Regions from separate parts of the Streptomyces sp. CNX435 genome, predicted to be linked through region 3. Evidence: riboswitches for the same ligand, from Rfam matches in the RefSeq annotation. Region 3 holds a riboswitch; each other region holds the start of a gene.
What was found. A riboswitch is a leader RNA that binds a small molecule or an ion and turns the genes downstream of it on or off. The one in region 3 is predicted to bind cyclic di-AMP.

Region 1 (4,246 bases), on a different contig from region 3:
GGCGTCGTGGTCCGGCCGGGCCCGGACGCGCTGGTGTACGCGCAGGACAAGGGCGCGATGCGGGCCCGGCTGACGGAGCTGGGCATCCCCTGCCCGCGGCACCGGATCGTGACCGACCCGGCGGACGTGGCGCGCTTCGCGCGCGAGGGGCGTGAGGGGCGTGAGGGGGACGGCTTCCCGGTCGTGCTGAAGACGGTCCGCGGTGGGTACGACGGCAAGGGCGTCTGGGTCGTACGCCGCGCGGAGGACGCCGCGGAGCCGTTCCGCGCGGGCGTGCAGGTGCTGGCCGAGGAGCTGGTCGACTTCCGCCGCGAGCTGGCCGCGAACGTCGTCCGCTCGCCCAGCGGGCAGGCCGTGGCGTACCCGGTGGTGGAGTCGATCCAGGTCGGCGGCGTCTGCGACACCGTCATCGCGCCCGCGCCCGGGCTGCCGCCCGAGGTCGCGGTGCGTACGCAGCAGCTCGCGCTGAAGATCGCGATGGAGCTGGACGTCGTGGGCCACCTCGCGGTGGAGCTGTTCGAGGCGGCCGACGCCGCGGGCGAGCCCCGGATCCTCGTCAACGAGCTGGCCATGCGCCCGCACAACTCCGGCCACTGGACCCAGGACGGCGCCGTCACCTCGCAGTTCGCCAACCACGTGCGCGCCGTGCTCGACCTGCCGCTCGGCGACCCGCGCCCGCGCGCGCCGTGGACGGTGATGGCGAACGTCCTCGGCGGCGACTACCCCGACATGTACCCGGCGTACCTGCACTGCATGGCCCGGGACCCGGGGCTGAAGATCCACATGTACGGCAAGGACGTGAAGCCCGGCCGCAAGGTCGGCCACGTCAACACCTACGGCGACGACCTGGACGAGGTGCGGGAGCGCGCCCGCCACGCCGCCGACTACCTGCGGGGGACGATCACGGAATGAGCATCGTATGAGTACAGGGGGCGTGGAAAGCGGCCCGCTGGTCGGCATCGTCATGGGCTCCGACTCCGACTGGCCGGTGATGGAGGCGGCGGCGCAGGCCCTCGCCGAGTTCGAGATCTCGTACGAGGTCGACGTCCTCTCCGCGCACCGGATGCCGCGCGAGATGATCGCCTACGGCGAACAGGCCGCCGCCCGCGGCCTGCGCACCCTCATCGCCGGCGCCGGCGGCGCTGCCCACCTCCCGGGCATGCTGGCCTCCGTCACCCCCCTCCCGGTGATCGGCGTCCCGGTCCCGCTGAAGCACCTCGACGGCATGGACTCCCTGCTGTCCATCGTGCAGATGCCCGCGGGCGTCCCGGTCGCCACGGTCTCCGTGGCCGGCGCCCGCAACGCGGGCCTGCTGGCGGCCCGCATCCTGGGCACCCACGACGAGGAGCTGCGCGCCCGGATGGCGGCGTTCCAGGAGGAGCTGAACGGCCTCGCCCGGGAGAAGGGCCGCCGGCTGCGCAAGCGGGCGGAGGAGACGGCGCCGTAGCCGGCGGATGCCCTCGTTCCGTAGTGCGTACCAGTTCCGCCACCGGGAGTTCCAGCGGCGGCTCGCCGCGCACCCGGACCCGGTCGTTCGCGGGGACTCCCTGCGCGGATAGCGTGGCCTTGGCCACGCTATCCGCGCAGGGAGGACCACCCATGACCGGCGAACTGATCGCGCGTGCGCGCGACGTGCTGCGTGCACACCCCGTCGTCGACGGGCACAACGACCTCCCCTGGGCCCTGCGCGAGCAGGTGGCGTACGACATCGACAAGCGCGACATCGCCGTCGACCAGAGCGCGCGGCTGCACACCGACATCCCGCGGCTGCGGGCCGGCGGGGTGGGGGCGCAGTTCTGGTCCGTGTACGTGCCCACCGAGCTGGCGGGGGACGCCGCCGTGAGCGCGTGTCTGGAGCAGATCGACGTGGTGCGGCAGCTCGTCGACCGCTATCCCGGGGACCTGCGGCTGGCCACGACCGCGGACGAGGTGGAGGCCGCTCGGGCCGCCGGCCGGATCGCCTCGCTGATGGGGGCCGAGGGCGGGCATTCCATCGCCAACTCGCTCGCCACCCTCCGCGCCCTGCACCGCCTCGGCGTGCGCTACATGACGCTCACGCACAACGACAACACCGACTGGGCCGACTCCGCCACCGACGAGCCGCGGCACGGCGGGCTCACCGCCTTCGGCGAGGAGGTGGTGCGGGAGATGAACCGGGTCGGCATGCTCGTCGACCTGTCCCATGTGGCGCCGGCCACCATGCGCGACGCGCTGCGCGTCACCGAGGCGCCGGTCGTTTTCTCCCATTCGTCCGCTCTCGCCCTATGTGACCATCCGCGCAACATTCCTGACGATGTGCTGGAAATGCTCCCCGCCAACGGCGGTGTGGCGATGGCCACGTTCGTGCCGAAGTTCGTCCTGCCGGCCGCCGTGGCGTGGACCGCGGAAATCGACGAGCACATGCGCGCCCGCGGTCTGGACCCGTTCGACGCGGGCGACGAAGCGGACCGCGTACGCCGTGCGTTCGAGGAGGCGAACCCGCGACCGCGGGCGACGGCCGCCACCGTGGCGGACCATCTGGACCATATGCGCGAAGCGGCAGGAATCGACCATATCGGTATCGGCGGCGACTTCGACGGCACCCCGTTCACCCCCGCCGACCTCGCCGACGTGGCCGGTTATCCGCACCTCGTCGCCGAGCTGCTGCACCGCCGTTGGTCGGAAGAAGACCTGGCCAGGCTGCTGTGGCGGAACGCGCTGCGGGTGCTGCGCGACGCCGAGTCGGCCGCCCGCGAGGTGGCCGCGCGGCGCGGTCCGTCGATCGCGACCATCGAACAGCTCGACGGTCCCGCGGACGCCCGGGGTTGAGCAGAGTGACATAAGTCACTCACGGAATTCTCATGTCATGGGGCAATGTGTCCGACTCCTCTGGAATCGATAAGTCTCCACCCGCGAGGGGGGATTGAGGAGCGGCGCGGGATGTGGCGATTGTCGGGCTGATTCCCATGTGACGTGGGAAACGGCCTTGACGGCGGTTTACAGCTTGTTCTGGTTTCGGCTGTGTGTTTACGGTGCTCGCCGTGCTCGCGCCACCGATGCGGGCACCTCGTCGCCGTAACGCCGAATCCTGTCGGCGGGGACGGGCAGGCACTTCAGTTTTCACGGCAGGAGCGGGGGACCCAGGTAAGTGCCGGACTGCGCGCAAGCGCGGGACGGCTTGGGGTGAAGCCATGCTCCGCATGGCCGGGCATCTCCAGCTCGAACCCGACAGCTCACCTCGCAGGCGTCGGAGAGGAGCATGTCCATGTCCGCACGCGGACGTCACCGTCGCCTGGGCCGGATAGCCCGGGGCAGCAGGGCCCTCGTCATCACCGCCGGCAGCGCCGGCGTCGCCATCCCCCTCATCGCCGGCGGCCACGCCCAGGCCGCCTCCGTCGACACCTGGGACCGAGTCGCCCAGTGCGAGAGCACCGGCGACTGGAGCATCAACACCGGTAACGGCTTCTACGGCGGCCTGCAGTTCGTGCAGAGCACCTGGGAGGGCTACGGCGGCCTGCAGTACGCGCCGCGCGCCGACCTGGCCACCAAGGAGCAGCAGATCGAGATCGCCGAGAAGGTGCTCGCGTCCCAGGGCCCCGGCGCCTGGCCGGTCTGCTCCGTGCAGGCCGGGCTCACCCAGGGCGGCCCCGCCCCCGACCTCTCCACCGGCGGTGGCGAGGCGGCTCAGCCGGAGAGCGAGCCCGCGGCGCAGCCCGAGTCGGCGCAGCCCGCCCAGCAGGAGCAGGCCCCGCAGCAGGACCCGGCGCCGGAGAAGAAGTACGAGAAGGCCGGCACCTACACCGTCGTCTCCGGGGACACCCTGTGGGACATTGCTATCAAGCACGGCATCGAGGGCGGTTGGCAGTCGATCTACGAGACCAACAAGGACGTCATCGGCGACGACCCGGACCTGATCTTCCCCGGCCAGGAGTACGTCTTCGACGGCGGCGAAGAGGTCACCCTGGAGGAGCCGGAGTCCGCTCCGGCCCAGCCCTCCGCACAGGAGGAGAAGCCGGCCGCGGAGCCGCAGCAGGAGCAGCCCGCCGCGGACGCTTCGGCGAGCGGTTTCTCCGCTCCGGTCGACGCCCCCGTGTCCACCCCGTACCGGGCCGCCGGCGGCTCGTGGTCCAGCGGTTACCACACCGGTGTCGACTTCTCCGCCGGCTCCGGCACCCCGATCAAGGCCGTCAGCTCCGGCACCGTCGTCAAGGCCGGCAACGGCGCCGACGGCAGCGCGTACGGCATCGCCGTCGTGATCGAGCACGAC
Region 2 (4,246 bases), on a different contig from region 3:
ACTCCGCCGCCGCCGGCGAGCTGGCGCTGCGGCTGGGGGCCACGCGGCTCTCCGAGGAGGGCGGCAGTTGTCCGGTGTTCGCCGATCCGGCGGGGCATCCGTTCTGCCTCTGCGGGCCCGGGGAGTAGTCCGCCCCGCCCGCTTGCGGCGGACGGGGCGGAAGTGCCGACGGCCCTGGTGTTCGGGGGGTCGGCCACCAGGGCCGCCGGCGGTCTCGGCGCGCGCCCGGACGCCACGGGGGAAGGTGCGTACGGGCACGCCGGAGACATGGGAGATGGTTTATGGGGGCTTGCGGTCTTCGGGCGGGCGGGGTGCTCCGGCCTCTGGGGCCGGCCGGGGTGCCTTCCCCGCCGCGCCGGTCAGACCGCGGCGCCGTTGTTGCGCAGCCAGGCCAGCGGGTCTATCGCGTCCCCGCCGCCGGGTCGTACCTCCAGGTGCAGGTGCGGGCCGGTGACGTTGCCGGTGGCGCCTACGCGCCCGATGACGTCGGCGGTCGTGACCTCGCCGGAGGACTGGATGATGGAGGACAGATGGCAGTACCAGATCTCGGTGCCGTCGTCGAGCGTGAGGACGATGCGGTAGCCGTACGAGCCGGCCCAGCCGGCCTCGGTGATCGTGCCGCCGTGCACGGCCTTGACCGGGGTGCCGGTGGAGGCGGCGAAGTCCTGCCCGGTGTGGCCCGCGGCCCACATGTCGCCGGACTCGCCGAACGTCGAGGTGAGCGTGTAACCGCTGAGCGGGGCGACGTAGCTGGCGGCGAGCTTGGCGAGGCGCTCGGCCTCCGCCTTGCGGCGGGCCTCCTCCTCGGCCTTGCGGCGGCGCTCCTCCTCCAGGCGGCGCTGGCGCTCCTCTTCCGCCGCCTTCGCCTCGGCGGCCTCTTCGGCCGCCTGCTCGGCGGCCTCGGCCTCGGCGGCGGCGCGGGCCGTGGCGTCGGCCTCCGCCTGCTGCTGGTCGGCCTGCTCCAGGATGCGCGCCCGCAGGGCCTCGCCGGAGTCGGCGGTCGGGGTGGCGGTGTCCGAGCCGGTGTCGGCGGCGTAGCTGACCTGGGTGAGGGGTGCCGTGGTGACGACCGTGTCGTCGGCGGCGGGCTCTTCCTCGGTGGGCACCAGCTCGCCCACGCCCGGCAGGCTCTCGGCGTCCGGGAGTTGAGCGCTTATCCCGCTCGTGACGGCGTCGACCTGGTCGGGCATGGATATCGCGACCGGCGGCTTCTCCTGCGCCGTGGCCATGCTGCCCGCACCGACGGCGGCGAAGACGCCGACGCCGAGTACGGCGCCGCTGCGCGCCATGCTGCCGCCGCGCTGCTTGGCGAGACGCCGACGGCCGCGGGAGGGAAGGTCGTCCTCGGGGAAGACTTCGTCGACCGGCTCTTCGGCATAGCCGACCGGCTCTTCGGCGGCGTAGCCGGTGGGCGCGTACCCCTCGGGGGCGTTGCCACCGGACGCATAGCCGTCGTAGCCGTAATCGTCATAGCCATGGCCGTAGCCAGGCCCAGACCTGTAGGACGCCACGAAGGCGTACTCCTTTCCTTCCTTCTCGCCTACCGGGTTAGCTGACGGGTTCGGAGCAGGAAGGTCTCCTACAGGCCGCCTCCTGGCGGAGGTTGGCCCGATTCACCCCAAGGTGGTGGTTCCCCGGTTCCCTAGGTGTTGCCGTTGCTGCAGTTGTGACGCGTGCGGGATTCGGCGACGGCGCACGGAGCCGCCTCTTGCGGCGGCAGTGACGACCGCGCTGCGTCACCGAACGCTAGCGGACGACGGCGTTCGATTCCAAGTCGTTCCCGTTATTCAGTTGTGCTTTGCTGCGGACGATACGGGCATGTACCTGTGGAAACGGACAAGTTGACGCACCGGCTACGCGGGGTGAGGTCCGGTCGTTAGCTGATCGTGCATCAGTTGTTATGCGGAGGGGCGCTATTCCATTACGGAGAGTGTGCGGGAACGGGAACGGGAGAGGGCGATCTGCGCGCCCCCGCACCCCCCGTCGCGCGCACACGGCGCCCACCGGCGTCAGGCGAGCCGTACCGGGAAGGACTCCAGGTCGTTCTGCGTCAGCACCGGCAGGTTCCGGATCTCCTCCACCGGCACCGCCGCCCGCAGCCCCGGGAAGCGCGCGAAGAGCGCCGGCAGCGCCACCGCCGCCTCCAGCCGCGACAGCGCCGCGCCCGGGCAGATGTGCGGCCCGTGCCCGAACGTCATGTGCCGGATCGGCGTCGGCCGCGCCACGTCGAAGACGTCCGCGTCCGGCCCGTGCTGCCGGGCGTCCCGCCCGATCGCGCGGTACGAGATGACGACGCCCTCGCCCTTCTCGATCACCGTGCCGGCGATCTCGATGTCCTCCGTCGCGAACCGCATCAGCAGGTGGGTCACCGGCGGGTCGTAGCGCAGCGCCTCCTCGATCGCCGTCTCCCACGCCACCTTGCCCGCCCGGACCATGCCGAGCTGCCCGGGGTGCGCCAGCAGCGCGCGCACGGTGGTGAGCAGGAGCGTGATCGTGGTCTCGTGCCCGGCCGCGATCATCGACTTCAGGTTGCCGACGACCTCTTCCTCGGTCAGCGGCTCGCCGCCCTCGTCGGCGAGGATCAGCGCGCTCGTGAGGTCGTCGCCGGGGTCGGCGGTCTTCTGTCGCACCATGTCCGTGAACACGCGGTCCAGCTCCGCCATCACCGCCAGCCGCTCGTCCTGCGGGGTGAGCATGGAGAAGAACGCCTTCCACAGCCGCATCTGCCGCGGTATCTCCGACTCGGCGACGCCCATCAGCGCGCACACCACCCGCATCGGCAGCGGCTGCGCGAAGACCTCCTTGAGGTCGACCACCCCGTCGCCCCCGGCCGCCGCGGCCTCCAGCGCGTCCAGCAGCTCGGCCGTCACCCGCTCGACCACCGGCCGCAGCGCGTCGAGCCGCCGCGGCGTGATGGCCTGCGCCGTCTTGGCGCGCAGCCGCCGGTGCTCGGCGCCGTCGACCGTGAACATCGACCGGCCCGGGTTGACCATCCCGATCAGCGGCCACTCCGACGTGACCTCGCCCGTCTGCCACAGCCGCCAGGCGCCGATGTCCTTGACCAGCCGGGCGTCGGTGAGCAGTTGCCGCGCCTCCGCGTGCCGCGTGACGGTCCACGCGGGCGCGCCCAGCAGCTCGATCCGGGTGAGCGGGGCGGCGGCGCACAGTTGCGCGGTCTCGCCCGCGAGGTCGCGTACGAGGGGGTCGATGGCCAGCGGCTCGGGGAGGCCCCCGCCGGGGCCGGCCGGGGCGGCGCCGGAGCCGGCGGCGCCGGCGGCGTGCGGGCAGTTCACGGGTGACCTCCTGCGGCGCGTACGGGGGTGAAGGTGACCGGCAGCGCGGTCATCCCGCGCAGGAACGCGGACGGCCGCCGCACCAGCGTCCGGGCCGGCACGGACAGGTCCAGGTCGGGCAGCCGGTCGAGGAGCACCTCGATGCCCGTACGGGCGATGATCTCAGCGATCTCCTGGGCCGGGAAGGGGCAGCGGAAGTCGCCGTAGCTGAAGGCGAAGTGGGCGCTGTTGCCCGCCGGCGCCGGTGCGCCCCCGCCGCCGTACCCGCTCGCGTACCCGCCGTCCCCCGCGAGGGCCTGCCGGATCTGCGGGTCGCCGTTGGCGGCGGCGAGGCCGAGGAGCAGCAGGTCGCCGGCGCCGACGGGGCACCCGCCGAGCTGGGTGTCGCGGGCGGCCCAGCGGCCGACGAGGATCTGCGTCGGGGTGTCCTCCCACAGCACCTCGTTCATCGCCTGCCCGACGCTGTGCCGCCCGCCGCCGAGGGCGGCGGCGAAGCGGTCGTCGGTGAGCATGAGCCGGATGGAGTTGCCGATCCAGTCGGCGGTGGGCAGGAAACCGGCGGCGGTGGTGTCCTTGAGGTCGAGCATGACCTCTTCGTCGGTGAAGTGCATGGGGTCGGCCAGCATCCGCGAGGCGACGTCCTGGCCGGGCACGAGCCGCTTGTCGGCGACCAGCCGGGTCATGTGCCCGATGAACGTCTCGTACGCCTTGAGCGCCCCGGGCCCGCCGTCCGCCAGCTCGTTGAGCACCTGCGCCAGCTGCCGCCCCTCGGCGTCGGGGAAGCCGATGAGCCGGGCGAGTACGAGCACGGGCAGCGGCACGGCGTAGTCGCCGACGAGTTCGGCGCTGCCGCGGGAGCAGAACGAGTCGATGAGCCGGTCGGCGAGCTGCTCGCAGTGCCGGCGCAGGTCGAAGGGGTCGACGCTCTCCAGCGCGGCGCCGACCATGACGGC
Region 3 (4,246 bases):
GTAACGGCGTACGGTATGCCCCCGATGGCCCTCATCAGCCACTCGGGGAGGCCCACGATGAGCGCATCTCCACCCCCGTCCGGCGGCGCTGCCGGCGCTAGACGGGCGGTCCACGTCGGGGTACTGCTCCCCAAGATGCCGGAGGAGCCCGGCGTCTGGCTGGCGGAGTGCGCGGCGTACGACTCCGCGGGCGCCGACGCGCTGTGGCTGGACGGCGGTCCGGACCCGGCGCACGACGTGCTGGCGCTCGCCGCCGCCCTGGCCGGCGCCACGAACCGGGCGAAGCTCGTCGTCGCCCTGCCCGACAGTGTTCCGCAGGCCGCGTGGCTGGCCCGGGCGCTGGCCACCGTCGTGCTGCTGAGCGAGCGCCGGCTCGCGCTCGCCGCCGACTCCCGGCGGTGCGCGGAACTCGTCGCCGTCGCCCCGACGGTGCCCGCCTTCCGCCGGCTGGCGCCCGCCGGGCCCGGGTACGAGGAGCCGGGCGCCGGGCCCTGGACCCCGGTGGCGGCGCCGGCCGGGCCGGACGCCTGGCGGGCCGCGCTGTCCGGCGCCGCGGACCGCGGGGTGCACGGTCTCGTCGTACCGGCGGGGCCGCCGCTGCTGGAGGCGCTGCGCCGCGGCGGAGGTGTCCAACGCCACAAGCGCACCAACCGCCCTACACGTGCACGCGTAGCCACGGAGCGTCAGAGTCCGCGTGGATCCTCGTGATCCTCTTGTGATCTGCCGTTCGATCTCCTAGTGTCCGAGAGGTTCGCAGACGCGAGCACCGTGCTCCGGTACGCCGAATCCTGCCCGTCGGAGCCCGGAACCGTCGTCCCCACAGCCGTTCGGGCAGGAGCGGGGGAACCATTTCTCCGTCGGCCGGAGGCCCGGTGGCAACCGCACCGGACTCCCCGACTCGGGGTGAAGCCGCACCGCACGACGCGGCCGGGCAACTCCAGCCCGAACCCGACAGCTCACTTCGCAGGCGTCGGAGAAAGAGCGAGCCACCATGGCCGGAACCGGCACCCGGCGCGCGCCCAAGTCGCGCTCCACCCGCCGCTATGCCGCCGCCGCGGGAGTGGGCATAGCCCTCCCCGTCGCCGGCGGAGTCGCGGCGACCGCCGCGCACGCCTATACGGTCGAAAAGGGCGACACCCTCTCGGAGATCGCCGAGGACAACGGATTCGGGGCCGACTGGCAGCGGCTGTACGAGGCCAACAAGGCTGCCGTCGGCGACAACCCGCACCTGATCCTCCCGGGCCAGGAGCTGGACCTCGACGGGAAGGCCGAGAGCAAGCCCGCCGAGGCCGACCAGACCGCCGCCGAGAGCGAGAAGCAGCAGCGCTACGTCCAGCACACCGTCGGTGCCGGCGAGACGCTGTCCAAGATCGCCGCGAAGTACGACGTGCCCGGCGGCTGGCAGCGCGTGTACGTCGACAACGAGAAGGCCATCGGCGACAACCCGGCCGCGTTGAAGGTCGGCACCGAGCTGCGCATCGACACCGAGGGCGGCAAGGTCGACAAGTCGATCGACCCGAACGGCGCGTCGTCCTCCGGGAGTTCCGGCGGCTCCGGCGGTGCCACGGAGGCGTCGCAGGCGAGCGTCCCGACCACCGAGTCGGGCATCCAGGCCGCGGCCCGGGAGATCGTGCCCGCGGACCAGTTCACCTGCTTCAGCAACATCGTGGAGCGGGAGAGCGGCTGGGACCACACCGCGACCAACCCCAGCTCCGGTGCGTACGGCCTCATGCAGGCCCTGCCGGGCGACAAGATGGCGTCGGCCGGCTCCGACTGGCGGACCAACCCGGTCACCCAGCTGGAGTGGGGCCTGGACTACATGAACGAGCGCTACGGCAGCCCGTGCGCCGCCTGGGAGTTCTGGCAGGCCAACAACTGGTACTGACCCCCGGGGCCGTGGGCCCGCGGGAGTTCTTCGCCGCCCCGTCGTGCGGATGCGTCCGCGCGGCGGGGCGCGCTCGTGCGCCGGCTACGCCCCGGCCCCCTGTTCGGTCCCCTGTTCGTCCGCCGCCGCGGGCGCCGGGGTGGGCTCCGGGCCCGGTGCCGCGCTCAGCTCGGCCAGGTCGTGCGCCGCCTGTGCGAGCAGCCTGCGCATCGCCGCCTCGGCCGCGTTCGGGTCCTGGGCCCGTACCGCGTCGAGCACCGCGCGGTGGCTCGGCACCGGATCCCGAGGGCGGTGCCCGGGGCCGTGCACCAGCCGGTCGCGGGCGGCCAGGCCGGTGGCGATGACCAGGTCCATGCGCTCCAGCAGCTCGTTGTGCGAGGCGGCCAGCAGGGCGCGGTGGAACGCGAGGTCCGCCGCGACGGCCGCGGCAGAGGCAGTCGTCCCGTCGCGCCCCTCGGCCATGGCCGCGAGCGCCGCGTCCAGCGCCGCCAGGTCCGCGGCGGTACGCCGCACCGCCGCCAGCCGCACCGCCGCCGGCTCGACGATGCCGCGCACCTCGTCCAGGTCCCGCAGCAGCGGGGAGGCCGCCCGCACGGCGGCGCCGTCGCCCTGCCGCCGCTCCGCGGTCTCGAAGCGCCAGCGCAGCACGTCGGCGTCGAGGAGGTTCCAGTCGGAGCGCGGCCGGATGAACGTGCCGCGCTTCTGCCGGGCGTCGACCATGCCCTTGGCGGCCAGTACCTTCAGCGACTCGCGCAGCGCGGTGAGGCTGACGCCCAGCTCGGCCTGCATGGCGGCGAGGTCGAGGGTGGCGCCCTCGGCTATCTCACCGCTGAGGACGCGGTGGGCGAGGGCCTCCACCGTCTGCCCGTGCACCCCGCGGCGGGCGTAACCCGACATGGCCGCTTGCTCCTTCCCTGTGCCCCTGTTCCCCGTGCTCCCCCGGGCCCGGCGGCCACTCCCGGCTCCGCCGGGATCCGCCCGCCCCGCTCAGGCCGATGACTTTACGACGCTCCAGCCGCCGTCCACGACCAGGCTGGCGCCGGTGACGTAGGACGCCTCGGGCGAGGCGAGGAAGGCGACGGCGGCGGCCACCTCCTCCGGCGCGCCCAGCCGGCCGGCGGCGGTCTGCGCCGCGCTGGCCCTGCGGTCCTCCGCGGAGACCCGGTCCCACAGCCGGGTCAGCACCGGACCGGGCAGCACGGTGTTCACCCGTACCGACGGGCCGTACTCGACGGCGAGTTGGCCGCCGAGCGAGAGCAGCCCGCCCTTGGCGGCGGCGTACGCGGGATGGCCCGGGATGCCGTGCCTGGCGTGCACCGACGAGACCAGCACCGCGGCGCCGGCGGCGCCCCGCTGCGCGCGCAGGCCGGGCAGGCAGGCGCGGAAGCCGAGGAACGCGGCCGTCAGGCCGACGTCGACCTGGCGCCGCCAGGACGCGGGCGACGTCTCGTGCGCGGGCGCGACGTCGACGGCGACGGCGTTGGAGACGAGGACGCCGACGGGGCCGAAGGCGCCGGCCGCGGCCACGATCCGGGCCCAGCCCTCCTCCCCGGCCACGTCCACGGTGACGGCGGCGGCCGTGCCGCCCGCGGCGGTGATCTCGGCGGCCGTGGCGTCGGCCCGGTCGCCGTCGATGTCGGCGACGACGACGGCGGCGCCCTCGGCGGCGAGCCGCCGGGCGACGGCCGCGCCGATGCCGGCGGCGGCTCCGGTGACGACGGCGGTGCGGCCGGCAAAGCGGCCGAGTTGCGTGGGTCCGGCTGCTGTCACGAGGTCACGCTCCGGGTATTGACGGATCTGCCAGAGGGCTTCTACGTTGCCCGCACGTTAATTCGTAAATTATGTCATCAGCAAGAGGGGCGGAGGACGCACACGTGAGGCGCATCCACTTCGGCGGCGACTACAACCCGGAGCACTGGCCGGAGGAGGTCAGGGCCGAGGACATCCGGCTGATGAAGGAGGCCGGGGTCTCCATGGTGACGGCCGGGATCTTCTCCTGGGCGCTGGTCGAGCCGCGACCGGGCGCGTACGACTTCGACTGGTTCGGCCGCGTGCTGGACGACCTGCACGGCGCCGGCGTGCGCGTCTGCCTGGCGACCATGACCGCCTCCCCGCCGCCGTGGCTCTCCGAGCGGCACCCGGAGATCCTGCTCCAGGGCCCCGACGGCGTCCGCAAGTGGCCCGGCTCGCGGCAGCACTTCTGCCCCTCCAGCCCGGTCTACCGCGAGCACGCCGTCCGCCTCGTCACCGAGCTGGCCACCCGCTACGGCACGCACCCCGCCCTGGACAGCTGGCACATCGGCAACGAGTACGGCTGCTCCAACCCGCGCTGCTACTGCGACGTCTCCGCCGCCGACTTCC

Region 1: another riboswitch for cyclic di-AMP. It lies ahead of T328_RS20230 (transglycosylase family protein); the one in region 3 lies ahead of T328_RS04390 (aggregation-promoting factor C-terminal-like domain-containing protein).
Region 2: another riboswitch for cyclic di-AMP. It lies ahead of T328_RS17945 (M23 family metallopeptidase); the one in region 3 lies ahead of T328_RS04390 (aggregation-promoting factor C-terminal-like domain-containing protein).

What each region holds. Positions count from the first base shown of each region.
Region 1 is NZ_JCANTA010000012.1:660-4,905, reverse strand. It holds gene T328_RS20245 (5-(carboxyamino)imidazole ribonucleotide synthase) at 1-912, shown strand, start outside; gene purE (5-(carboxyamino)imidazole ribonucleotide mutase) at 920-1,447, shown strand; gene T328_RS20235 (dipeptidase) at 1,600-2,808, shown strand; cyclic di-AMP (ydaO/yuaA leader) riboswitch at 3,049-3,241, shown strand; gene T328_RS20230 (transglycosylase family protein) at 3,245-4,246, shown strand, end outside.
Region 2 is NZ_JCANTA010000010.1:5,709-9,954, forward strand. It holds gene T328_RS17940 (VOC family protein) at 1-128, shown strand, start outside; gene T328_RS17945 (M23 family metallopeptidase) at 360-1,511, opposite strand; cyclic di-AMP (ydaO/yuaA leader) riboswitch at 1,523-1,665, opposite strand; gene T328_RS17950 (cytochrome P450 family protein) at 2,010-3,293, opposite strand; gene T328_RS17955 (cytochrome P450 family protein) at 3,290-4,246, opposite strand, start outside.
Region 3 is NZ_JCANTA010000002.1:231,243-235,488, reverse strand. It holds gene T328_RS04395 (hypothetical protein) at 136-708, shown strand; cyclic di-AMP (ydaO/yuaA leader) riboswitch at 812-985, shown strand; gene T328_RS04390 (aggregation-promoting factor C-terminal-like domain-containing protein) at 992-1,885, shown strand; gene T328_RS04385 (FadR/GntR family transcriptional regulator) at 1,970-2,782, opposite strand; gene T328_RS04380 (SDR family NAD(P)-dependent oxidoreductase) at 2,873-3,655, opposite strand; gene T328_RS04375 (beta-galactosidase) at 3,760-4,246, shown strand, end outside.